Regions from separate parts of the Burkholderia sp. JKS000303 genome, predicted to be linked through region 3. Evidence: predicted binding sites of a transcription regulator. Region 3 holds the regulator's gene; each other region holds the start of a gene.

Region 1 (7,637 bases), on a different contig from region 3:
CTCGTCGCGGTTCGCGGCGCGCAGCTTGCGCGACAGCCACACCGAATCAGGCATGAAGCCGCGCTGCTGCATCTTCGCGGTGAAGCCGACGAGACGCGACAGCGGATCGGCGACACGCGGCGTGATGAAGCTGCCCGCCCCGCGCGCCCGCTTGATCAGCCCCTGCTCGACCAGCAGCGCGAGCGCACGGCGTGCCGTGATCCGCGACACACCGACCGACACCGACAACAACCGCTCCGACGGCAGCGCCTCTCCGGCTCGCCACGCGCCGGCGTGAATCGCGCTCGCCAGGTTGCGGGCGAGCTGCAGATACAGCGGCGTGTCGTTGACGGGATCGGGCGCCAGTTCGGACCAGCCGGTTTCCATGTGCCTCCGGGTGTCGGACGACGATCTCGGACCGTCGAAAGTGAACGCATTATATAACCACAACAATACCAGTCAACGAACTGGTACTAGCGGTGCGAAAATCGCCGAAAGCCTTGCCAGGCAAGTGTTTTAGTAGCCGTAAAGCCTTTGTTTACAACGTGATACGAGATAGGGATTTACCCGAATTGGTATGCAAGGGGACAGTTAAGACGCCGGATTCGGCGGCTTGGCGGGGCTGAAAACGATACCTGGATAGAACCAGTTCGGCCAACTGGTATGCATGGAGCGCGGCCGCCGCACGCATGCCGGCACGCCGCGTCAATGGAACTCGCGGCTCGACGTGCGCAGGCCACCGAGCAGCGGCGTCAGATCCTCGAAATGCTGCGCGACGAGGTGCCTCACGTCGCTGACGACCTGCCACACGCCCGACGCCGCGAGCAGCCGCGAATCGAGCGTTTCGCGGCGCTGCCGCGCGAGCAGCTCGGGCCGCACGATCACGTTCACGCAGCCCGTTTCGTCCTCGAGCGTCATGAACATCACGCCCTTCGCGGTGCCCGGCATCTGTCGTGCGATCACGATCCCGCACGCGCGCGCGAGCCGGCCGTCGGGACGGTCGCGCAACTCGGCCGCGGACGACAGCCGCTGCGCACGCAGCGCGGGCCGCAGCAGCGCGACCGGGTGGCGGTTCAGCGTGAGACCGGTGGTGTCGTAGTCGGCGAGGATATCGTCGGCTTCCGACGGCGCGCCGAGCGCCGGCTTCTCCGCTTCGTCGATCGGCGCGGCGGCGAGCAGGTCGCGCTCCGGCGCCGCGGCGACGGCCTGCCACAGCGCATCGCGGCGATGGCCGGCGAGCGTCGCGAGCGCGTTCGCGGCGGCGAGCGCTTCGAGATCGCGCCGTTCGAGTTGCGCGCGACGCGCGAGCGCATCGACGCTCTCGAACGGGCCGGCCGCGCGCGCGGCCTCGATGCGCCGCGCAGCCGCTTCGCCGAGACTACTCACGAGCGACAGGCCGAGCCGCACCGCCGGCTGGCCATGCGGCGGCGGCTGGCCCGGCGGCGCTTCGAGCGACGCTTCCCAGCCGCTTTGCGTGACGTCGATCGGCAGCACCGTCACGCGGTGACGCTTCGCGTCCTGCACGAGTTGCGACGGCGGGTAGAAACCCATCGGCTGGCTGTTCAGCAGCGCGGCGAGGAAGATCGCCGGTTCGTGGCATTTGAGCCAGCTGCTCGCGTACGCGAGTTTCGCGAAGCTGGCCGCGTGGCTTTCGGGGAAACCGTATTCGCCGAAGCCCTTGATCTGCTCGAAGATCTGCTCGGCGAACTCGCGCGTGTAGTTGCGTTCGAGCATCCCGTCGACGATCTTGTCGTAATACTTCTCGAGGTTGCCCTTGCGCTTCCACGCGGCCATCGCCCGGCGCAATTCGTCGGCCTCGCCGGGCGTGAAGCCCGCCGCGACGATCGCGATCTGCATCACCTGTTCCTGGAAGATCGGCACGCCGAGCGTGCGTTCGAGCACGGCCTTGAGCGCATCGCTCGGGTACGTGACCTCGCCCTCTTCTTCGCCGGCCACGATCCTGCGCCGCTTCAGATACGGATGCACCGCGCCGCCCTGGATCGGGCCGGGCCGCACGATCGACACCTGGACGACGAGGTCGTAGTAGTTGCGCGGCTTCAGCCGCGGCAGCATCGACATCTGCGCGCGCGATTCGACCTGGAACACGCCGACCGTATCGGCGCGGCAGATCATGTCGTAGGTTGCATCGTCATCCTGAGGAATGTGCTTCAGCGTGAACGGTTCGCCGCCCGGCTCCGGCGGCCCGCGCCACGCGGTGCGCATGTCGAATGCGCGATGCAGCGCCGACAGCATGCCGAGCGCGAGCACGTCGACCTTCATCAGGCCGAGCGCTTCGAGATCGTCCTTGTCCCACTGAATCACGCGCCGCCCGTCCATCGCCGCGTTCTCGACCGGCACGAGCCGCGTGAGCTTGCCGCGGCTGATCACGAAGCCGCCCGAATGCTGCGACAGGTGGCGCGGGAAATTGAGCAGCCGCCCCGCCAGTTCGGCCCATGCCTGAATGATCGGCGTCGCGGGATCGAGCCCGGTCGTCGCAAATTGCTGCAGCAGATCACGACTGCCGTCGAACCAGCGATGCCCTTTCGCGACGCGGTCGACCAGCATCGGATCGACGCCGAGCGCCTTGCCGGTTTCACGCAGCACGCCGCGTGGACGATACGTCGACACGGCCGCCGCGAGTGCGGCGCGATCCTGGCCGTATTTCCGGTAGATATGCTGAATGACTTCTTCCCGACGCTGGTGCTCGAAGTCGACGTCGATATCGGGCGGCTCGCCGCGCTCCTCGCTAATGAAGCGCTCGAACAGCATCGTGCTCTGCTCCGGATTCACTTCGGTGATGCCGAGGCAATAACAGACGACCGAGTTCGCTGCCGAGCCGCGGCCCTGACACAGGATGTTCTGACTGCGCGCGTATTTGACGATGTCGTAGACGGTCAGGAAAAATGGTTCGTAATGTAGCTTCTCAATCAGCGCCAGCTCGTAGTCGATCCGCTCCTGCACGTGCCCGGGTATCTTGCCGGAGTAACGTTGAAGCGCACCGTCCCGGGTCTCCTGCTTGAGGTAACTCGTCGGCGTATGCCCCTTCGGCACGATCTCGTCGGGATACTCGTAGCGAAGCGAGTCCAGTTCGAAAGGACACGCATCGAGAATCGCGCACGTCTCCGCAATCTCCTCCGGCGAGAACAGATTCCCGATCCGGTTCCGCCCACGCAAATGCTGTTCCGCATTCGGCGCAAGCGCATACCCGCACTCGGAAACCGGCATGCCGACGCGGATCGCCGTCATCACGTCCTGCAACTCCTTGCACGAGCGCCGGTGCATCGTCACGTCGCCGAGCGCGACGATGCGTACGCCACGCCGCTCGCCAGCCGCGCGAATCTCCTCGCGCTGCGCACCGTCCAGCGCGCGCTGCAGTTGCACGAGCCCGAGCCGCGCCCGCTCGCCGAACGTCGCGCGAAACCACGCGACCTGCGCATCGAGTACATCGGCACGCACCGGATACGTCGGCACGAGAATCGCGAAGCAGTCAGGCATGGCGCGCAAGTGTGCAAACCCAGCGGGCGGCGCCGACAGCATCCGCGACGTCAGCTTGTAAGTGCCCTTCGGCGATGCCATCCGCCGCCACGAGATCAATTCGGACAGGTTGCCGTAGCCCTCGCGGTTCTGCGCAAGCAACACGAGCCCGAACGCCCCGGGGCCCGGATCGTGGCCGGGTGCGACTTCGTCCGGCGTGATGTCGAAATACGAACCGATGACGAGCGGCAGCCCTTTCGCCTTCGCCGCGACGTGCATGCGCGGCGCGCCTGCAAGCGAGCATTCGTCGGTGATCGCGATCCCGCGATAGCCGAGTTCCGCCGCACGCTCGACCAGTTCCTCCGCATGCGACGCGCCATGCAGGAACGAAAAGTTCGAACGGCAGAACAACTCCGCGTAATCGGGCAGCCAGCTGAATTCCGCAACCATCACCGTTCACCCGAACAGGCCGTGCAGGAACCAGCGCGGCTCGGCCTCGCTGCCCGCCCGCTCCTTGAACACCCAGTAGCACGCACCGGCCTCGTCCTGCGCGACGCAGTAATCGCGTGCCGCGAGCTGGCCGTCGAACCACCCGGCCTCGATCCGTTCGACCGACGACATCATCCTCAGCGGCGTATGAAATACCGGCCGCTCCCCGCGCATCAACAACGGCAGCGGCTCCGCCAGCAACCACGCGGGCCTCGGCGGCACGGCCGGCGGCCCGGCAGCCGGCTTGCCGGCCTGCGCATCGAGCGGCAGCCAGCGGTTCGCCGCCTCGGGCCGGTGATCGGCGACGGGCGCCGCGCGCAGCACGTTGTCCGCGCCGAGCCGCGCGACCAGCAGCTCGAACAGCCGCGCGCGCGTCTCGCGCGTGCCGCCCGGTTCGGGGAACAGATCGTCGGCCGGCGGCGCGACCGATTCGACGCGCGTGGCCTTCAGACGCACGGCGATCACCGCGGCCGGCAACTCGACGCGCGCGAGCCGCTCGCCGAGCAGCCGCACGAAATGCGCCTCGTCACGCACGGGGGCCGCGAACGCGAGCTCGAGCGGCGTCGGCGGCACGGCCTGACGGCCGCGCTCGTGCTCGAGATCGAACGTCATCGCGGCCAGCGACAACTGTCGCGCGGCCAGCCACCCGCACAACTGCACGACGAGCCGCCGTGCGACGAACAGCACGGCCTCCGCGTATTCGACGCGCTCCGGCAATTCGAACCGCACGTCGAACACGGGCGGCACCGCCATCCACGCAAGCGGCTCGACCGCGTCGCCGTACGCACGATCGAGTGCGGCAAGCAACGCCGGACCGCAGCGGCGCTGCAGCCCCGCGCGCGGCAAGCCGCGCAGATCGGCGAGCGTGCGGCAGCCGAGGCCGTCGAACCAGCCCGCATACGGGCGCGCCTCGGGCAACAGCACGCACGGCAAGCGATCGAGCACACGAACGAGCGAGGCCGGCGCGGCCACGCGACGCCGGATGCGGGCGCGCGCCGACACGCGCGCGAGCAGCCACGCGCCGCGCCCGGTCGGCGCGGCGGACAGGCGCGCCGCATAGCCGAGCGCCGCGAGCGTCGCGCGCACCTGGCGGCACAGCGACGGCAGGCCGCCGAACAGGCGCAGGCTCGGGCCGACGTCGACGATCAGCGTGGCTTCGTCGTCGAGCGCGACGCACGGCGAGAAGCGCAGCAACGCGAGCGCGACCGCGCGCAGCGCATCGGCCTCGCGCGCGGGATCGCGTTCGACGAGCCGCGTGTCGGGCGCGAGCGTCAGCACGCCGCCGCGCTTCATGCCCGCGCGCACGCCCTGCCGGCGCGCCGGTGCGTCGGCAATCAGCACGACGCCCTGTTCGAGCACCGCGCAGCCGGCATCGCCGGCCGCTGCGTCAGACGGCGGCGGGGCGCACACGTCGAGCGGCAGGCGCGGCAGATGGATGCCGAGCAAGACGCGCATAGCGGCTCTCCACGATGGGCGACGGCAAATCGAGCGTAAGCGGTTCGCTGCGCGCGGGCCCGCGACGCTTGACGATGTCGAGCGACACGCCGCCCGGCACCGGATACAGCGCGACGCGCAGCATGGCCGGCGACGGCTGGCGTGCGGCCGACAGCGGACGCAGCATCACGAACAGCGTGTCGCCGGTGCGTGCGGCCGCGAGATGCAGGCGCCGCAATGCATCGGGGCGCGCGTCCTGCCAGAGCAGCAGCGCGCCGCAGCAGCCCGTCTTGAGCGCCTGCTCGGCGGCCCACAACGCATCGGTGCGGTTGCCGGCGCGCAGCCACAGCAGCGCATCGGACGGCACGCCGAGACTGGCGAGCGCGGTCGCATGCGGCGACTGCGGCGGCGCGACGAGCGCGAGCGGACGCCGCGCGCTGACGGTGTGCGCGAGTGCCGGCGCGAGCAGCCGCATCTCGCCGCTGCCCGGCTGCGCGGCCAGCAGTTCGACGAGCCCGCCGACCGGCCAGCCGCCGCCCGGCAGCTCGGCCGACAGCGGCGCAAAGCCCGTGTCGATCGTGCGCTGACTGCCGCGCGCGAGCTGCGAACCACGCCACAGCGACGGATGGAGGGATTCGGGAGAAATGGAGGATGCGAGCATGACGCCACCCACAACTGTATGGATATACAGTATATGGCAATGCGCTCGCATCGCACAGTGCTGGTACGAAACCAGCCTTTTGTCAGATGAGACGCGGAAGAAAAACCGGCGTGCTCGTCATGTTACGGCGAACCGGCCCGGGCGTGGCCGACTCGCACCGGCCGAACGCCCACGGCAACCACCCGGCCCCGACGCGACGCCGGCGAAACCGGATCGCGCCGCCGGGCCTGCAGGCGAACCGGCACGATGCCTGCACCGCACACCGCGCCGATCCGCCTGTCGTGCGTCAGCTGAGCAGCAGCGCGTCGTCGTCGAGCTGCTCGTGACGCACCTTTTCGAACATCTGCAGCAGGTCCGGCACGTCGAGCCCCTTGCGCTGGTCGCCCGACACGTCGAGCACGACCTGCCCCTGGTGCAGCATCACCGTGCGGTCGCCATAGTCGAGCGCCTGTCGCATGCTGTGCGTGACCATCATCGTCGTCAGCTTGCTCTCGGCGACGATGCGCGCGGTCAGCTCCAGCACGAACGCGGCCGTCTTCGGGTCGAGCGCGGCCGTGTGCTCGTCGAGCAGCAGGATCCGCGACGGCCGCAGCGATGCCATCAACAGGCTCACCGCCTGCCGCTGCCCGCCCGACAGCAGCCCGATCCGGTCGGTCAGCCGGTTTTCCAGCCCGAGGTTCAGCAGACGCAGCTTGTCGCGGAACAGCTCGCGCGACGGCCGGTCGAGCGCCGCGCGAAAGCCGCGCCGCCCACCGCGCGCCATCGCGAGCGCCATGTTTTCCTCGATCGTCAGCGCCTCGCAGGTGCCGGCCATCGGGTCCTGGAACACGCGCGCGACGAGGTGCGCGCGGTCCCACGCGGGCTGGCGCGTGACGTCCGTGCCGTCGATCGCGATGCGCCCCGCATCGACGCGCTGGTCGCCGCTGACCGCATTGAGGAAGGTCGACTTGCCGGCGCCGTTCGAGCCGATCACCGCGACGAACTGGCCGTCGGGAATCTCAAGCGACAGTCCGCGCAGCGCGCGCGTTTCGATCGGCGTGCCGGGGTTGAACGTGAGTTTCAGGTCTTGTGCGGACAGCATGTCATGCCCCTCCGTTCTTGCGCGCGAACAGCTTCTTGCGCGTCGCCGGCAACACCAGCGCGATCGTGACGAGCGCGGCCGTCACGAGGTTCAGGTCCTGCGCCTTCAGGCCGATGAATTCGCTGTTCAGCGCGAGCGCGATGAAGAATCGGTAGACGATCGCGCCGAGCACGACGGCGAGCGTCGTCAGCACGAGCCGGCGCGCCGGCAGCAGCGTCTCGCCGATGATCACGGCGGCCAGCCCGATCACGATCGTGCCGATCCCCATCGAGATGTCGGCGCCGCCCTGCGTCTGCGCGAACAGCGCCCCGGCGAGCGCGACGAGCGCGTTCGACAGCGCCATCCCGGCGAGCGTCGCGCGGCCCGTCGCGATGCCTTGCGCACGCGCCATCCGCGGGTTCGCGCCGGTCGCGCGCATCGCGAGGCCGAGCTGCGACGAGAAGAACCAGTCGAGGCCGAGCTTCGCGACCACCACGACGATCGCGAGCAGCGCCGGGCGCAGCACGTAGTCGGGCATCC
Region 2 (7,637 bases), on a different contig from region 3:
GCGCATGATCGAATGCACGCCGTTGTCGATCATCCCGCTCACTGTCCCAAGCGCCACCGATTGCTCGTTGACGACCTCGAGACCGATCAGGTCGACCCAATAGAATTCGTCCGCGGCCAATGCCGGGAAATCTTCCCGGCGCACGAACACGCGAAAGCCGCGCAAAGCCAGTGCGGCATCGCGGTCGCTGACACCCGCGGTTTGCGCGACGACCGTGTCGCCGTGCGTCTTCGACTGCAGGATGCGAGCGGACAACCGCTCCCCACCCCGTTCCAGCCACCAGCAGCGCGCATTGAGCAGCGCATCGCCACCGCGACCGGCGTCGGCATGCGTTGCCACCTTGACCCAACCCTTCAGGCCATAGGCGTCGACCACTGCCCCGACCTCGACAGCATCGTCGGGCCAGGCTTGCACCGCCTCGAGGCTGCCCTGCTCGGCAGCCGTACCGGCGTCCGCGACAGCGTCGCGTGCAGCCGGCTTGCGGACGAATGCGCCAAACGACGCTCGCCCGCGCTTCGTGTTACCGGAATCGTGACCGGACATCAATGCTCCTTGCAGCCGGCACGACCGGCACACCGCGCCATGTTAGGCAGCCGGTTGCGCCTTTTGCGCTTCCTTCACGAGACGCTGGACGGTCGGCGACAGTTGCGCGCCAACACCTTGCCAGTACGTCAGACGATCCTGAGCGATACGCAGCGCTTCGCCCTTCGTAGCAACCGGGTTGTAGAAGCCAACGCGCTCGATGAAGCGGCCGTCACGACGGTTACGCGAATCGGTAGCAACGATGTTGTAGAACGGGCGCTTCTTCGAGCCGCCGCGAGCCAGACGGATGATAACCATATGAAATCCTTCGGGGAAACCGGGTTCGAAACTACTGAAACGTGCGATTATAGCCGGAAACTGAAGCCACAACAAACACTTACGCGCAAAAATTCCGCGGACGCCGCAACCACCGGGCATACAATCGTCGTGTCCACGACGCCTCCCGTAGCCATGCCGCTATTTCGCGCCACGTCGGTGCACCGCGCGCAGCACCCGCAGCACCGCCTCGCGGGCTTGCTGGCCGGCCTCGTCATCTGTCTCGCGTCCGCTGCGGCTTGCGCCGCACTGCCGGTGGGCGAACTTGTCGTGCCGCCCGGCTTTCACGTCGACGTGCTAACCGACGCCGTGCCGACCGCGCGAGAAATGGCGTGGTCGCCTCGCGGCATCCTGTATGTCGGCACGCGGGAAGGCCGTGTGCACGCGTTCGTGATGCACGAGGGCCGGATCGGCGCCCATTACGTGATAGCGTCGGGGCTCGACATGCCCGTCGGTGTCGCGTATCGCAACGGTGCGCTCTATATATCGGCCGTGTCGCGCATCCTGCGCCTGGACCACATCGACGACCGGCTCTCGAAGCCGCCCGCGCCGGTGGTCGTGACGGACGCGCTGCCGACCGAACATCATCACGGCTGGAAATTCATCGCGTTCGGCCCCGACGGCAAGCTGTATGTGCCGACCGGCGCACCGTGCAACGTGTGTCTCGTCGATCGCAGCCGGTACGCGATCATCGCACGGATGAACGCCGACGGCAGCGGGCGCGAGGTAGTTGCCCGCGGCGTGCGCAATACGGTCGGCTTCGCATGGCACCCCGATTCCGGCGAGCTATGGTTCACCGACAACGGGCGCGACATGATGGGCGACGACGTGCCCGATGACAAGCTGAACCGCGCACCGCGCGCGGGCCTCGACTTCGGCTTCCCGTACTGCCACGGCGGCGACACGCCCGACCCCGAATTCGGTAGCCCCGACGTGTGCCGCCGATACGTGCCGCCCGTGCTGAAACTCGGCGCGCACGTCGCAGCACTGGGCATGCGCTTCTATACGGGACCGATGTTTCCGGCGTCGTATCGCAATAACGTATTCATTGCCGAGCACGGCTCGTGGAACCGCAGCACGAAAGTCGGCTACCGCGTGATGCGCGCCGTCGTGTCGGCGGACGGCAGTCACGCACGCCAGACGCCGTTCATCACGGGCTGGTTGCGCGCGAACGGCACCGTGTGGGGCCGCCCGGCCGACGTGCTGCCGCTGCCGGACGGCTCGCTGCTCGTCAGCGACGACTACGCGGGCGCCATCTACCGCGTCACCTATGCGTCACCTTGACGCAGGCGAGGGGTGACCGGGTCCGACCGGGCGTCGTAGAATGCGTGCCGGGCCGTGCGCCCGCGCCGGCCTGTCGGCCGCCCATGCAACCGATCATCCGCCGCCACCCATGTCCAGCAGCACCGCACCGTCCCACCGCTTCCGCTCCAAGACGCTCACCGCCGCCCTCGCCTTCCTGTTCGGATCGCTCGGCGCGCACCGCTTCTACCTGTATGGCTTTCGCGACGTGTACGGCTGGGTGCACCTGCTCGCGACGATCGTCGGCATCCCCGGCTTCCTGCTGCTCGCTGCCACGCAGCGCAGCGCCAGCCTCGGCTGGTGGCTCGCGGTGCCCGGCGCGATCTCGCTGCTGGCCGCGTTCATCGCCGCGCTCGTCTACGGGCTGCGCCCCGACGAAAAATGGGACGCGCAATTCAATGCCGACACCGGCAAGCACAGCCGATCCGGCTGGACGGTAATCTTCATCGTGATCTTCTCGCTGCTGATCGGCGCGTTCCTGCTGATGACTGCGCTCGCGCTGTCGTTCCAGACGTATTTCGAGTCGCAAGTCGAAGCCGCCAGGCAGATCTCGCAGTAAGCGCCGACGCGCGGTTCAGAACAGGCTCAACTGCGCGTCGACACGCGCCTTCGCACCGGTTGCGCCCGCAACGAGGCGCTGCGCGGGCGCCACGCCCGCCAGGGCGCCGCGGAACTGCGACAGATCCAGGATGCCGTTCGTGCGTTCGTTCAATCCGAGCCGCTTGACGGTCTGACGGAAGCGCTGCCGCAACAGGTCGGCCCAGATCCCCTCCCCCTTCATCCGCTTCGAGAAATCCGAGTCGTAGTCTTTCCCGCCGCGCATGTCGCGCACGCGGTTCATGACGCGCTCCGCGCGATCGGGGAAATGCGCGGACAGCCAGTTCTTGAACAGCGGCGCGACCTCCCACGGCAGCCGCAGGATGATGTAGCTCGCGTGCGTCGCGCCGGCCTCCGCGCAGGCTTCGAGCACGCGCTCCAGGTCGGGCTCGGTGACGAACGGGATCATCGGCGCAATGCTCACGCCCACCGGCACGCCCGCGTCGCGCAGCGCGCGGATCGTGCGCAAGCGGCGCGCCGGGGTCGCCGCCCGCGGCTCCAGCGTGCGCGCGAGATCGGCGTCGAGCGTGGTGATCGTGACCGCCGCCATCACCTGTCCGCGCGCGGCCATCGGCGCGAGCAGGTCGAGATCGCGCTCGATCAGCGACGACTTCGTGATCGCGGCGAATGGCAGCCCGTGATCGTGCATCACCTGGATCACGCTGCGCGTGATGCGCAGATCGCGTTCGACCGGCTGGTATGCATCGGTGTTCACGCCGAGCGCGATGGGTTCGGGCACGTAGCGCTTGCGCGAAATCTCGCGTTCGAGCAATTCGGCCGCATTGACCTTCGCATAGATGCGGCTCTCGAAATCGAGCCCCGGCGACAAGCCGAGATAACTGTGCGTCGGCCGCGCAAAGCAATAGATGCAACCGTGCTCGCAGCCGCGATACGGATTGAGCGACACGCTGAACGGAATGTCCGGCGACTGGTTGTGCGTCAGGATGCTCTTGGCGTGCTCCTCGAACACCTGCGTGCGCAACGGCGCAGCCAGGTCGGCATCGTCCGATTCGTGCATCCAGCCGTCGTCGACGGCTTCGCGCTGCGCCGTTTCGTAACGGCCCTGCAGGTTGTCGACCGCACCGCGCCCCTTGCGGGGCGCGGGCGGCGCTATCGGAAATTCGTTGTCGGACAGACCGTCCATGCGCTCACCCATTCGCCAGCACCCAATACTGTATATTTATACAGTATTGGGTGCTGCGTGCCAAGGGCGAGATAAGGGGACCGACAGCAAGGACGACAGGCAGCCCGATGCCGGGCCGCCGCAGTGATCATTCGCCGACTGAAATCGTCAGCGTCTCCTTGATTTCCTCCATCACGACATAGCTCTTCGACTGCACCGCGCCGGGCAATTGCAGCAGGATGTCGCCCAGCAGCTTGCGATAATCGGCCATCTCGCCGATCCGCGCCTTGATCAGGTAGTCGAAATCACCCGACACGAGATGGCACTCCAGCACCTCGTCGATCTTCATCACTTCGCGACGGAACTGCTCGAACATGTTGCCGCCCTTGTGGCCGAGCGTAATCTCGACGAATACCAGCAGCGCCGCGCCGAGCTGGCACGGGTCGACGCGCGCGTGATAGCCGGTGATGACACCGTCCCGCTCCATGCGCCGCACGCGTTCGATGCACGGCGTCACGGTCAGTCCGACCTGTTCCGCGAGGTCCTTCATCGCCATCCGGCCGTCGTCCTGAAGCAGTTTCAGGATGCGCCGGTCGAGCTTGTCGAGGGAGCGTACTGGCTGGCGTTGCGTTCTCATTTGTTTCTTCTGAAAACCTGAAAAATACGATAACAAAACCTACACATTCGACAATACCATAGCGCAAAACACTAGATCAGCTAGAGGTTACACGGAGACGCAAGTGCGCCCGGCCTCGACCTGATCCCTTCCATCTGGAGCAGCTATGCGAGTCGTCATTCTGGGCAGCGGTGTGGTGGGCGTGGCAAGCGCGTATTACCTCGCCCGCGCCGGTCATGAAGTTACGGTGATCGACCGGGAGGCCGGCCCGGCGCTCGAGACGAGCTTCGCGAACGCGGGCCAGATTTCGCCGGGCTATGCGGCACCGTGGGCCGCTCCCGGCGTGCCGCTGAAGGCCGTCAAGTGGATGTTCGAGAAGCATGCGCCGCTCGCGATCCGCCTCGACGGCACGCGCTTCCAGCTGCAGTGGATGTGGCAGATGCTGCGCAACTGCACAGCCGAGCGCTATGCGGTCAACAAGGGCCGCATGGTCCGCCTCGCCGAATACAGCCGCGATTGCCTGCAAGCGCTGCGCGCCGACACCGGCATCCAGTACGAAGGTCGCACGGGCGGTACGCTGCAGCTGTTCCGCACGCAGCAGCAACTCGACGGCGCGGCGAAGGACATCGCAGTGCTGCAGGAAGCGAACGTGCCGTTCGAACTGCTGTCGCCGGCCGAACTGAAGCACGCCGAACCGGCGCTCGCCGCCGTGTCGCACAAGCTGACGGGCGGCCTGCGCCTGCCGGGCGACGAAACGGGCGACTGCCAGCTGTTCACGACGCGCCTCGCGGCGCTCGCCGAATCGCTCGGCGTGAAGTTCCGCTACAACACGCCGATCGACGCGCTCGCGATTGCCGGCGGCAAGATTGCCGGCGTGCAGTGCGGCAGCGAGACGGTGCGCGCGGATGCGTACGTCGTCGCGCTCGGCTCGTACTCGACCAGCTTCATCTCGAACCTGATGAAGATCCCGGTCTATCCGCTCAAGGGCTATTCGATCACCGCACCGATCATCAATGAAGCGGCTGCGCCCGTGTCGACGGTGCTCGACGAAACCTACAAGATCGCGATCACGCGTTTCGACCAGCGCATCCGCGTCGGCGGCATGGCGGAAATCGTCGGCTTCGACAAGAACCTGCGCGCAGCACGTCGCGAAACGCTCGAAATGTGCGTGAACGACCTGTTCCCGGGCGGCGGCGATACGTCGAACGCGACGTTCTGGACGGGCCTGCGCCCGATGACGCCGGACGGCACGCCGATCGTCGGCCGCACGCCGGTCTCGAACCTGTTCCTGAACACCGGCCATGGCACGCTCGGCTGGACGATGTCATGCGGCTCGGGCCAGCTGCTGGCCGACCTGATCTCGGGCAAGAAGCCGGCAATCCAGGCCGACGACCTGTCGGTACACCGCTACCTGAAGGACGTGGCCGGCCAGACGCGTCCGGCATACGCGTAAGTCCAGACGGCCCGCGACCATGCGGGCCGGCCGACATCGAAAGGAAAGGCGCCCCACGGGGCGCCTTTTTCGTTTCGGCGAACGGGTAGCCCGATCGCGTGCTTCGCACCGGGAACCTCCCCTTCTTCCGCTCGAAGCATAAAAAAAGGGGCGCTCATCGCGCCCCCTCATTTTGCTGCTTACCGTTGAAGCAGCACGCCGCTTCAGCCGAGCTCGGTCACGAGTTCCGGCACGAGCGCGAACAGATCACCGACGAGACCGTAGTCGGCCACGCTGAAAATCGGTGCTTCCGGATCCTTGTTGATCGCGACGATCACCTTCGAATCCTTCATGCCTGCCAGATGCTGAATCGCACCCGAGATGCCCACCGCGATGTACAGCTGCGGTGCGACGATCTTGCCGGTCTGGCCAACCTGATAGTCGTTCGGCACGTAGCCAGCGTCGACTGCCGCGCGTGACGCACCAAGCGCTGCCGACAGCTTGTCCGCCAGCGGCTCCAGCACCTTCGTGTAGTTCTCGCCGCTGCCCAGACCACGGCCGCCCGACACGATGATCTTCGCGCTGGTGAGTTCCGGACGGTCCAGCTTCGTCACTTCACGGCTCACGAATTGCGACTTGCCTGCGTCGGCCGCCGCTTCGATCTTCTCGACCGATGCGCTGCCGCCTTCCGCGGCAACCGGATCGAAACCCGTCGCACGCACCGTGATGACCTTGATCTGGTCGCTCGACTGCACCGTCGCGATCGCGTTGCCCGCGTAGATCGGACGCTCGAACGTGTCGGCCGAGTCCACTGCCGTGATGTCCGAGATCTGCGCGACGTCCAGCTTCGCGGCGATACGCGGCGCGATGTTCTTGCCGTAGGCCGTCGCCGGCGCGAGGATGTGCGAGTAGTCCTTCGCGATGTTCAGCGCCGTCGCTTCGACGTTTTCCGCCAGGCCTGCGGCCAGTTGCGGTGCGTCGGCCAGCAGCACCTTCGACACGCCTGCGATCTTTGCCGCTGCGTCCGCAGCCGCTTGCGCGTTGTGGCCCGCCACCAGCACGTGAATGTCACCACCGATCTTCGCTGCCGCTGCCACCGTGTTCAGCGTCGCGGCCTTGATCGACGCGTTGTCGTGTTCTGCAATCACCAGAATCGTCATTTCTTTCCGCTCCCTCTTACAGCACCTTGGCTTCGGTCTTCAGCTTCTCGACCAGCGTCTTCACGTCTGGCACCTTCACGCCGGCCGCCCGCTTCGGCGGCTCGACCACCTTCAGCGTCTTCAGACGCGGCGTCACATCCACACCGAGGTCTTCCGGCTTCACGTTTTCCAGCGGCTTCTTCTTCGCCTTCATGATGTTCGGCAACGTCACATAGCGCGGCTCGTTCAGGCGCAGGTCGGTCGTGACCACGGCCGGCAGCGTCAGCGACAGCGTTTCCGCACCACCGTCGACTTCCCGTGCAACGGTTGCCTTACCGTCGGCGATCGTCACCTTCGACGCAAACGTCGCTTGCGGCAGGCCAGCCAGCGCGGCCAGCATCTGCCCCGTCTGGTTCGAATCGTCGTCGATCGCCTGCTTGCCGAGGATCACCAGTTGCGGCTGCTCCTTGTCAACCAGCGCCTTCAGAATCTTCGCGACGGCCAGCGGCTCGACGCTGTCGTTCGATTCGACGAGGATCGCGCGATCCGCACCGATCGCGAGCGCCGTAC
Region 3 (7,637 bases):
TCCATGCTGGCGATCGTCACGGGCCTCGTCATCGTGTTCGGGATTGCGAGCGGGCTGCTCGCGATCGCGTTCGGGTTCTGACGGACGCGCGGACGGGACGGTAATTCGGCGCGCCATCCCGGCCAGCCGGCTCGCGTGGGCGGTCGGCAAGCCGGGGGCGAGATGCCCGGCCACCGGCGTCGAAGGGGGCGTGATGGCGCACCGACGTACGCGCAGGCTGCTTCCGCCACGCGCCAGTCATATTCATCCGGCGTCGCCGCTTCATGCGTGCGGCGCCCTTTACAAGAAGCAAACAGGAAAACGCATGACCCAACCGAAGATTCATCCTCGACTCGAAAAGGCGCTGACGCGCGGCGATCTCGCGATCCGCCAGGCCAATTCCGCGCGGGCGACTGCCGTGCTGAACGCGCTCGGCACGATGATCATCGAAGCCTCTGCCACGATCGGCGTCGACGCGAGCATCGACATTCCGCAGGGCGATCGCATTTATGACCCGGTCAACGGCCTGTGGCCGCAGAAGATGCTGGTGTCGTTCGACGGCCCGGTCGACGAAGCCGAAGCGGAAGAACTGCGCGCGGTCTATCTGGTTGCCGACGATCCGGGTACGCAGTTTCGCGTCGAATGGCATCGTGCGGACGGCAAGCTCGGTCGCCAGGAAGGCGGCCCGCTCGCGACCGTCGCATTCCTGACCGACGTCGAAATTCCGTGGAGCGACGACGACGAGTAAGGTCGTCGCCACGTCGTATCGAGCCGGCGCGATGCGCGCCGGCCGTCAGCGCATCATCCGCCGCCGGAACAGCCACGCGGAGACCACGAATCCGCCCACTGCGTAGCCGGCCAGCACCGCGACGTGCAGGCCGATGTCGGTCGCCGGCCGGCCGAGCATCGCGGGCCGGATCAGCTCGACCGCGTTCGCGAGCGGCAGCGCATATGCGGCGTGCTGCGCGACCGGTGGCAACTGCGTGATCGGGAAGAACACGCCCGACAGCAGCAGCATCGGCGTCAGCACGAGCGTCTGATAGAACATGAAGAAATCGTAGGACGGTGCGAGCGACGTGACGATCATCGCGGTGCTGGCGAAAGCGAGGCCGGCGAGCACGATCACGGGCAGCGCCGCAAGCATCGACGGAAACTGCGCATAGCCGAGCAGCCCCGCGACGATCATGATCGCGATGCCCGACAGCATCGCCTTGCTCGCGCCCCAGACGATTTCACCGAGCACGATGTCGCCCAGCGCGAGCGGCGTGTGCATGATCGCTTCCCACGTGCGCTGCACGTGCATCCGCGAGAAGCCCGAATACATCGACTCGAAGCTCGCGGACATCATCACGCTCGACCCGACCGTGCCGGCCGCGAGGAACGCGATATACGACACGCCGTCGACGTGGCCGAGCATCAGGCCGAGCCCGAACCCCAGCCCGAACAGGTAGATCATCGGATCGGCGAGATTGCCGAACATCGACGCCAGCGCCAGCTTGCGCCACACGAGATAGTTGCGCCGCCACACGGCGATCCAGTTGGTCGCGTTCGCGGGCAGCGCGATCGCGAAGCGCGACTCGCGCGGCGGTGCGGACGGCGCGGTGGCGGAATAGTTGCGTACGTCCATGATCGATCAGTCCTGCATTTCGCGGCCCGTGAGCCGCAGGAACACGTCTTCCAGATTGGCCGGACGATGCAGATAGCGCAACCCCGGGCGACCCTTGAGTCGCGCGCTGAGCGGTTCCGGGTCGGTCACGTAGCAGAACAGCGTTTCGCCGCTGATCTCGGTGTGCTTCGCGAACGACGCCAGCTCGTCGCGTAGCGCGACCGGATCCGGCCCGTAGATCTCGATCACGTCGCAGCCGATTTCCGACTCGATCAGCGCGTGCGGCGCGCCTTCGGCGATCTTGCGGCCTTCCTCGATCACGCACAGCCGATCGCACAGGCGTTCGGCTTCCTCCATGAAGTGCGTGGTGATCAGGATCGTCTTGCCGCGCGCAAGCAGCGAGCGCAACCGCTCCCACATCAGGTGCCGCGCCTGGGGATCGAGGCCGGTGGTCGGCTCGTCGAGCACCAGCACGTCGGGATCGTTGACCAGCGCGCGGGCGAGCGTCAGGCGGCGTTTCATCCCGCCCGACAGTTCGCCGACCTTCGCATCGGCCTTGTTTTCCAGCTTCGCGAATTCGAGCAGCGGCGGTACGAGTGCGCGCGCGGCCTGCGCCGATATCCCGAAATAGCGGCTGAACACGAGCAGGTTTTCGCGAACCGTGAAGTCGGGGTCGAGATTGTCGAACTGCGGGACGACGCCGACGCGGTGGCGCGCATGCCGCGCGCGCGACGGAACCGGTTCGCCGCACAGCGAAATGGAGCCTGCGTCGGGATAGGCGAGGCCGAGCAGCATCTTCAGCGTCGTGGTCTTGCCGGCGCCGTTCGGCCCGAGCAGGCCGTAGCATTCGCCCGCCTCGACGTGAAAGGACAGACCGTTGACGACGAGCTTGTCGCCATAGCGTTTTTCGACGTTCCGGATATCGATCGGTGCAACGGACATGGGCAATTTGTCGTTGTAAGCGGGCGCGGTGCGTGTCGCTGCCGGCCGGTGCGTGTGCCGGCATGCGAACGGATCGGGCGAATGTGTGTCACACGGGCATGACCGAAGCGAACGCGTGCCGGCGGCACGAACGGGCCATTCTAGTGCATCGGCTGCGTCTCTTCAGGGCATGCCGCGCGCGGCACGGCGATTGCATGCACGGATCGTGCACTGCATCATCGCCGACCCGCCATGCGGGGCGAATCAGCGTTTTCCATCCCTTGCGTCTGGAATTGCGGCGCACCATGATGAAAGCATCGGTACGTATTCGCGATAGGGAGGCTTCATGGCTTGCTACAACAAGATTCTGCTGTGCTACGACGGCACGCGCGAAGGGCGCAAGGCATTGCGATGTGGCGCTAATCTCGCGCTGGACCTGAAGGCGGAAACGCATTTGCTGTCGGTCGTCGACATGCGCTCGAGCATCGCCCAGAGCGCGGGTCTGTTGACCGATGTCGCATGCGGTCGTTTCGAGGAAACGGCTCGCGAGATCCTGCAGGAAGGCGTGAACTGGCTGCGCGAGCGCGGCGTTCAGGCCGAAGGCCATTTCGCGTTCGGTTATCCGATCGACGAAATCGCGAATCTCGCAACGGAATTGCAGGCGGATCTCGTCGTTGTCGGCCATCGATGCCGCAGCGGGTTGTCGAGATGGTGGATGGGGTCGGGCAACACGCAACTGCTCGATCGCGTGAACTGCAGCATTCTGGTGGCGTGTTCGTCGGCCGAAGAGCAAAAGGCCGAGATGGCGCGCGAGCGCGAAGCGGCGACCACGAACGGCAAGTGACGCAGTGACGGCGTGACCGACTGACTCGACCCGAGATTCACGTCGGTCACGCGCAGTGCCGTATCAGCGGCATGCGTAGCGATTGCGACCGATTACCCGTGCAGGTCGATCGCGGACAGCTTCCACGAGAACAGACCGAAGCGGTGGAAGATCGCCGCATAGCGCGTGCCGTCGCCGCTGCGCTGGTAGGTCACGACAAATTCATCGATATTCCGGTAGCCGGCGCTCGTTTGCTGCGGATGGCCTGCGTCGCTCGCGCTGGCCGGTGCGGACGACGGTGTCGGTGCCGACGCAACCGTGGGCGCGGCGTTACTGCCCGGTGCGGGGGCGCTTGCCGGCGCGGCCGGTTCATTGCCGGCAGTCGTACCCGGCGGCGGGCCAGACCATTCCGGCGGGCGTTCGCCCGGATTGCCGCGCGGCGGTATGCCGCTCATCAACGCTGCCACCCCCTCAGGCGTCGCATACGCATCGACCAGCGGGCCGATCAATGCGGATCCGATCAATGCCCCGATCACCGCGAACGGATTGTTCTTCTTGACCGAGTCGATCCGGCGCATCAATTCGTCCGTGACCTGCTGCTTCAGGCTGATGCGCAGGGACGGGAAATCGACATATTCACTGACCGCCTGCGCATCGCGTGCGTCGATCGCCGATTTCAGACGACCGAGCGCGACGTACGGCGATGCGTACGCGTAGCCGATCGCCGCAATGACGACGACGGCCAGTGCAACGATCAGCAGGGGTTTGAGCCGCGACGTGCGGCCCGATGATTCAGTCACGATGACTCCGGTGCGGACAGGTTCCGCAATCAGAGACCGCCTTGCTGGGCCGATCGTTCCTCTGCGATGCAGCGATCGATCATCCGGCACACGGCGTCGATCGTGCCGACCATGATCAGGCGCGACCGGCCGTGATACACGCGCACGGGTGCGCGGCGCGCCGGCTCGGCGTGATTCAGGCCGGCGTTCAGCGACACTCGCGCGAATGCGGGCAGCGCTGACGGCAGCAGCGACGCCTGCCGTTCAACTGCGACTTCTTGGCTCACCACGGGCGCTGCGGCGGACAGCGGCGCGCAGGGCGTGCGGCCGCGCAGGTGACGCAGGCGACCGAATTGACGGAAAGGCAGCAGACGGGCAAGGCGTTCCATGATGTTCTCCTCAGCGAGACCGATTGTCAGAGTTCGCCCGAGCGGATCAGCCCGACGGCGATGCCTTCCAGCGCAAACTCCGCGCTGCCGGCCTTGACGAAGATGTTTTCGTAATCCGGGTTCTCCGCGATCAACTCGAGGCCGCCGGGCCGGCGCATCAGGCGCTTGACCGTGACGTCGTCGCCCAGGCGCGCAACGATGATCTGGCCGTCCTTCGCTTCGGTGCGCTTCTGCACCGCGAGCAAATCGCCATCGAGAATGCCGGCGTCGCGCATCGACAGGCCGCGCACCTTCAGCAGGTAGTCCGGCTTGCTGGTGAACAGCGCGGGATCGCATGCGTAATGCTGCGAGATATGTTCCTGCGCGAGGATCGGGCTACCGGCCGCGACGCGGCCGACGAGCGGCAGCGACAGTTGCATCAGGCCGGCATGCGGCAGCGTGAACTGGTGCGGCGAGTCGTCGAGGCCGAGCAGGCGGATGCCGCGCGATGCGCCGGCGGCCAGCTCGATCACGCCCTTGCGCGCCAGCGCACGCAGGTGTTCCTCGGCTGCATTCGGCGAGCTGAAACCCAGTTCGGCCGCGATCTCGGCGCGCGTGGGCGGGAATCCGGAGCGCTCGATCGCGCGGCGGATCAAGTCGAACACTTGCTGCTGACGGGCAGTGAGTTTGGTCATGGCTTAACTGTATGGATAGACAGTGAGCTGTATTTTTATACAGTACTTCGCGAATTTCAAGTGTTACTTGAGATTCGACGCGATCACGCCGATTCCGGCGCGATGTCGCGACGTCCGGACGCCGGTTCGTCTGCCGCAACCGTCCATCCAGTATGCGTTAGCACTTTTGAGTATTAAAAAATGAAGAACGATTATTTTTAATCATGTAACCCGTTCGCTAGACTGGCCCGACATCGCAATACCGACAACACTGGAGAACCAAGAATGGCGAAGCGCAATACGGGGCTGGTGGGCGGAGTAGGCCGCCTGATCGCAACACTCGCGCTGGGCGCGGCGGCGGCGCTGGGTGTCGCGACGCATGCCCAGGCCGATACGACGTTCCTGAACGTGTCGTACGACCCGACGCGCGAGCTGTATCAGGACTTCAACCAGGCGTTCGGCAAGGAGTGGAAGGCGAAGACGGGCGAGACGGTCAACTTCAAGCAGTCGCACGGCGGCTCGGGCGCGCAGGCGCGCTCGGTGCTCGACGGGTTGCAGGCCGACGTCGTCACGCTGGCGCTCGCATACGACATCGACGCGCTCGCGAACAAGGGCCTCGTCAACAAGGACTGGCAAAAGCGCCTGCCGGACAACGCGTCGCCGTACACGTCGACGATCGTGTTCCTGGTGCGCAAGGGCAACCCGAAGGGGATCAAGGACTGGGACGACCTGACCAAGCCGGGCATCTCGATCGTCACGCCGAACCCGAAGACGTCGGGCGGCGCACGCTGGAACTACCTCGCCGCATGGGCGTATGCCGTGCACAAGCCGGGCGGCAACGAGCAGACCGCGAAGGAATTCGTGACGAAGCTCTACAAGAACGCCGGCGTGCTCGATTCGGGCGCGCGCGGCGCGACGACGAGCTTCGTGCAGCGCGGGATCGGCGACGTGCTGATCGCGTGGGAGAACGAGGCGTTCCTGTCGATCAAGGAATTCGGCACCGACAAGTTCGAGATCGTCGTGCCGTCGGTGAGCATCCTGGCCGAGCCGCCCGTCGCGGTGGTGGACAAGGTGGTCGACAAGAAGGGCACGCGCAAGCTGGCCGAGGCCTACCTGAACTTCCTGTACAGCCCGCAGGGCCAGGAGATCGCGGCACGCAACTACTACCGTCCGCGCTCGAAGAACGTGCCGGCGGAGCTGACGAAGCAGTTCCCGAAGCTGAAGCTGTACACGGTCGACGATACCTTCGGCGGCTGGACGAATGCGCAGAAGACGCATTTCGCGGATGGCGGCGTGTTCGATTCGATCTACAAGCCGCAGTAACGCCACGCAACGAACCATAACGACAGCGGCGCGCCACGACAGCGCGCCGCATCCCCGACGCACATGCCGGCGCGACTCCCCGCGCCGGCATGTGCGTCGGGCCCGTGAGCAGCATCGACCCAGCAAGAGCATCCGATGACGACGTACACCTTTCGCAAGCCGAGCGCGCTGCCCGGTTTCGGCGTGACGCTCGGCATCACGGTGGCCTATTTGAGCCTCGTGGTGCTGATCCCGCTCGCCGCCACGTTCCTGAAGACCGCGACGCTGTCGTGGGACCAGTTCGTCACCGCCGTCACGTCGCCGCGCGTGCTCGCGTCGTACCGGCTGACGTTCACCTCCGCCCTGGGCGGTGCCTTGATCAACGCCGTGTTCGGCTTTCTCGTCGCGTGGGTGCTGGTGCGCTACACGTTCCCGTTCAAGCGCGTCGTCGACGCGATCGTCGACCTGCCGTTCGCGCTGCCGACGTCGGTCGCCGGCATCTCGCTAGCGGCCGTCTATGCGACCAACGGCTGGGTCGGCCAGTATCTCGCGCCGTTGGGCATCAAGATCGCGTTCACGCCGGCCGGCGTGCTGGTCGCGCTGACCTTCATCGGGCTGCCGTTCGTCGTGCGCACCGTGCAGCCGGTGCTCGAGGATTTCGAGCGCGAGCAGGAAGAGGCGGCCGCGTGCCTCGGCGCATCGCGCTGGCTCACGTTCCGTCGCGTCGTGCTGCCGGCCGTGCTGCCCGCGCTGCTCACCGGCTTCGCGCTCGCATTCGCGCGCGCGCTCGGCGAATACGGATCGGTGATCTTCATCGCCGGCAACGTGCCGATGAAATCCGAAATCACGTCGCTGCTCATCATCACGAAGCTCGAGCAGTACGACTACGCGGGCGCCACCGCGCTGGCGGTCGTGATGCTGGTCGTGTCGTTCCTGATGCTGCTGTTGATCAACACGCTGCAGTGGTATCTGCAGCGACGCACGAGCAAGGGGGCGAGCGGCCCCGCGCCGACGACCGTCACCGTTGCCGCAGCAGGAGGCCAGTAATGAGCCGGGAGTCCACCGTCGTGTTGAATAATCCGTCCGCCTCGCGTGCGCGCGCCGCGAAACAGATCGACCCCGTCAGCGAGTCGCGCGTCGTGCGCTGGCTGCTGATCGGCGTCGCGCTGGCGTTCCTCGCATTCT

What was found. Region 3 encodes LexA, which represses DNA repair genes until DNA is damaged. Its sites were predicted from a motif close to ACTGTATNNNNATACAGT; they were not measured.
Region 1: a site for LexA is predicted at 6,051-6,068, ahead of imuA (translesion DNA synthesis-associated protein ImuA). Genes of this name have one in related genera too.
Region 2: a site for LexA is predicted at 3,929-3,946, ahead of BX604_RS02275 (PA0069 family radical SAM protein). Genes of this name have one in related genera too.

What each region holds. Positions count from the first base shown of each region.
Region 1 covers NZ_PDBZ01000001.1:1,962,384-1,970,020, reverse strand. Annotated here, with positions in the region: gene BX604_RS09565 (GntR family transcriptional regulator) at 1-366, opposite strand, end outside; gene BX604_RS09560 (error-prone DNA polymerase) at 685-3,903, opposite strand; gene BX604_RS09555 (Y-family DNA polymerase) at 3,910-5,397, opposite strand; gene imuA (translesion DNA synthesis-associated protein ImuA) at 5,330-6,037, opposite strand; gene BX604_RS09545 (ABC transporter ATP-binding protein) at 6,324-7,118, opposite strand; gene BX604_RS09540 (ABC transporter permease) at 7,120-7,637, opposite strand, start outside.
Region 2 covers NZ_PDBZ01000001.1:477,456-485,092, forward strand. Annotated here, with positions in the region: gene rimM (ribosome maturation factor RimM) at 1-543, opposite strand, end outside; gene rpsP (30S ribosomal protein S16) at 586-840, opposite strand; gene BX604_RS02265 (PQQ-dependent sugar dehydrogenase) at 994-2,142, shown strand; gene BX604_RS02270 (NINE protein) at 2,252-2,719, shown strand; gene BX604_RS02275 (PA0069 family radical SAM protein) at 2,735-3,913, opposite strand; gene BX604_RS02280 (Lrp/AsnC ligand binding domain-containing protein) at 4,029-4,517, opposite strand; gene BX604_RS02285 (D-amino acid dehydrogenase) at 4,663-5,949, shown strand; gene BX604_RS02290 (electron transfer flavoprotein subunit alpha/FixB family protein) at 6,153-7,088, opposite strand; gene BX604_RS02295 (electron transfer flavoprotein subunit beta/FixA family protein) at 7,105-7,637, opposite strand, start outside.
Region 3 covers NZ_PDBZ01000005.1:140,891-148,527, reverse strand. Annotated here, with positions in the region: gene BX604_RS37055 (permease) at 1-81, shown strand, start outside; gene BX604_RS37050 (hypothetical protein) at 305-727, shown strand; gene BX604_RS37045 (ABC transporter permease) at 773-1,606, opposite strand; gene nodI (nodulation factor ABC transporter ATP-binding protein NodI) at 1,613-2,527, opposite strand; gene BX604_RS37030 (universal stress protein) at 2,853-3,350, shown strand; gene BX604_RS37025 (DUF2939 domain-containing protein) at 3,443-4,129, opposite strand; gene BX604_RS37020 (hypothetical protein) at 4,159-4,497, opposite strand; gene lexA (transcriptional repressor LexA) at 4,524-5,171, opposite strand; gene BX604_RS37010 (sulfate ABC transporter substrate-binding protein) at 5,436-6,473, shown strand; gene cysT (sulfate ABC transporter permease subunit CysT) at 6,609-7,499, shown strand; gene cysW (sulfate ABC transporter permease subunit CysW) at 7,499-7,637, shown strand, end outside.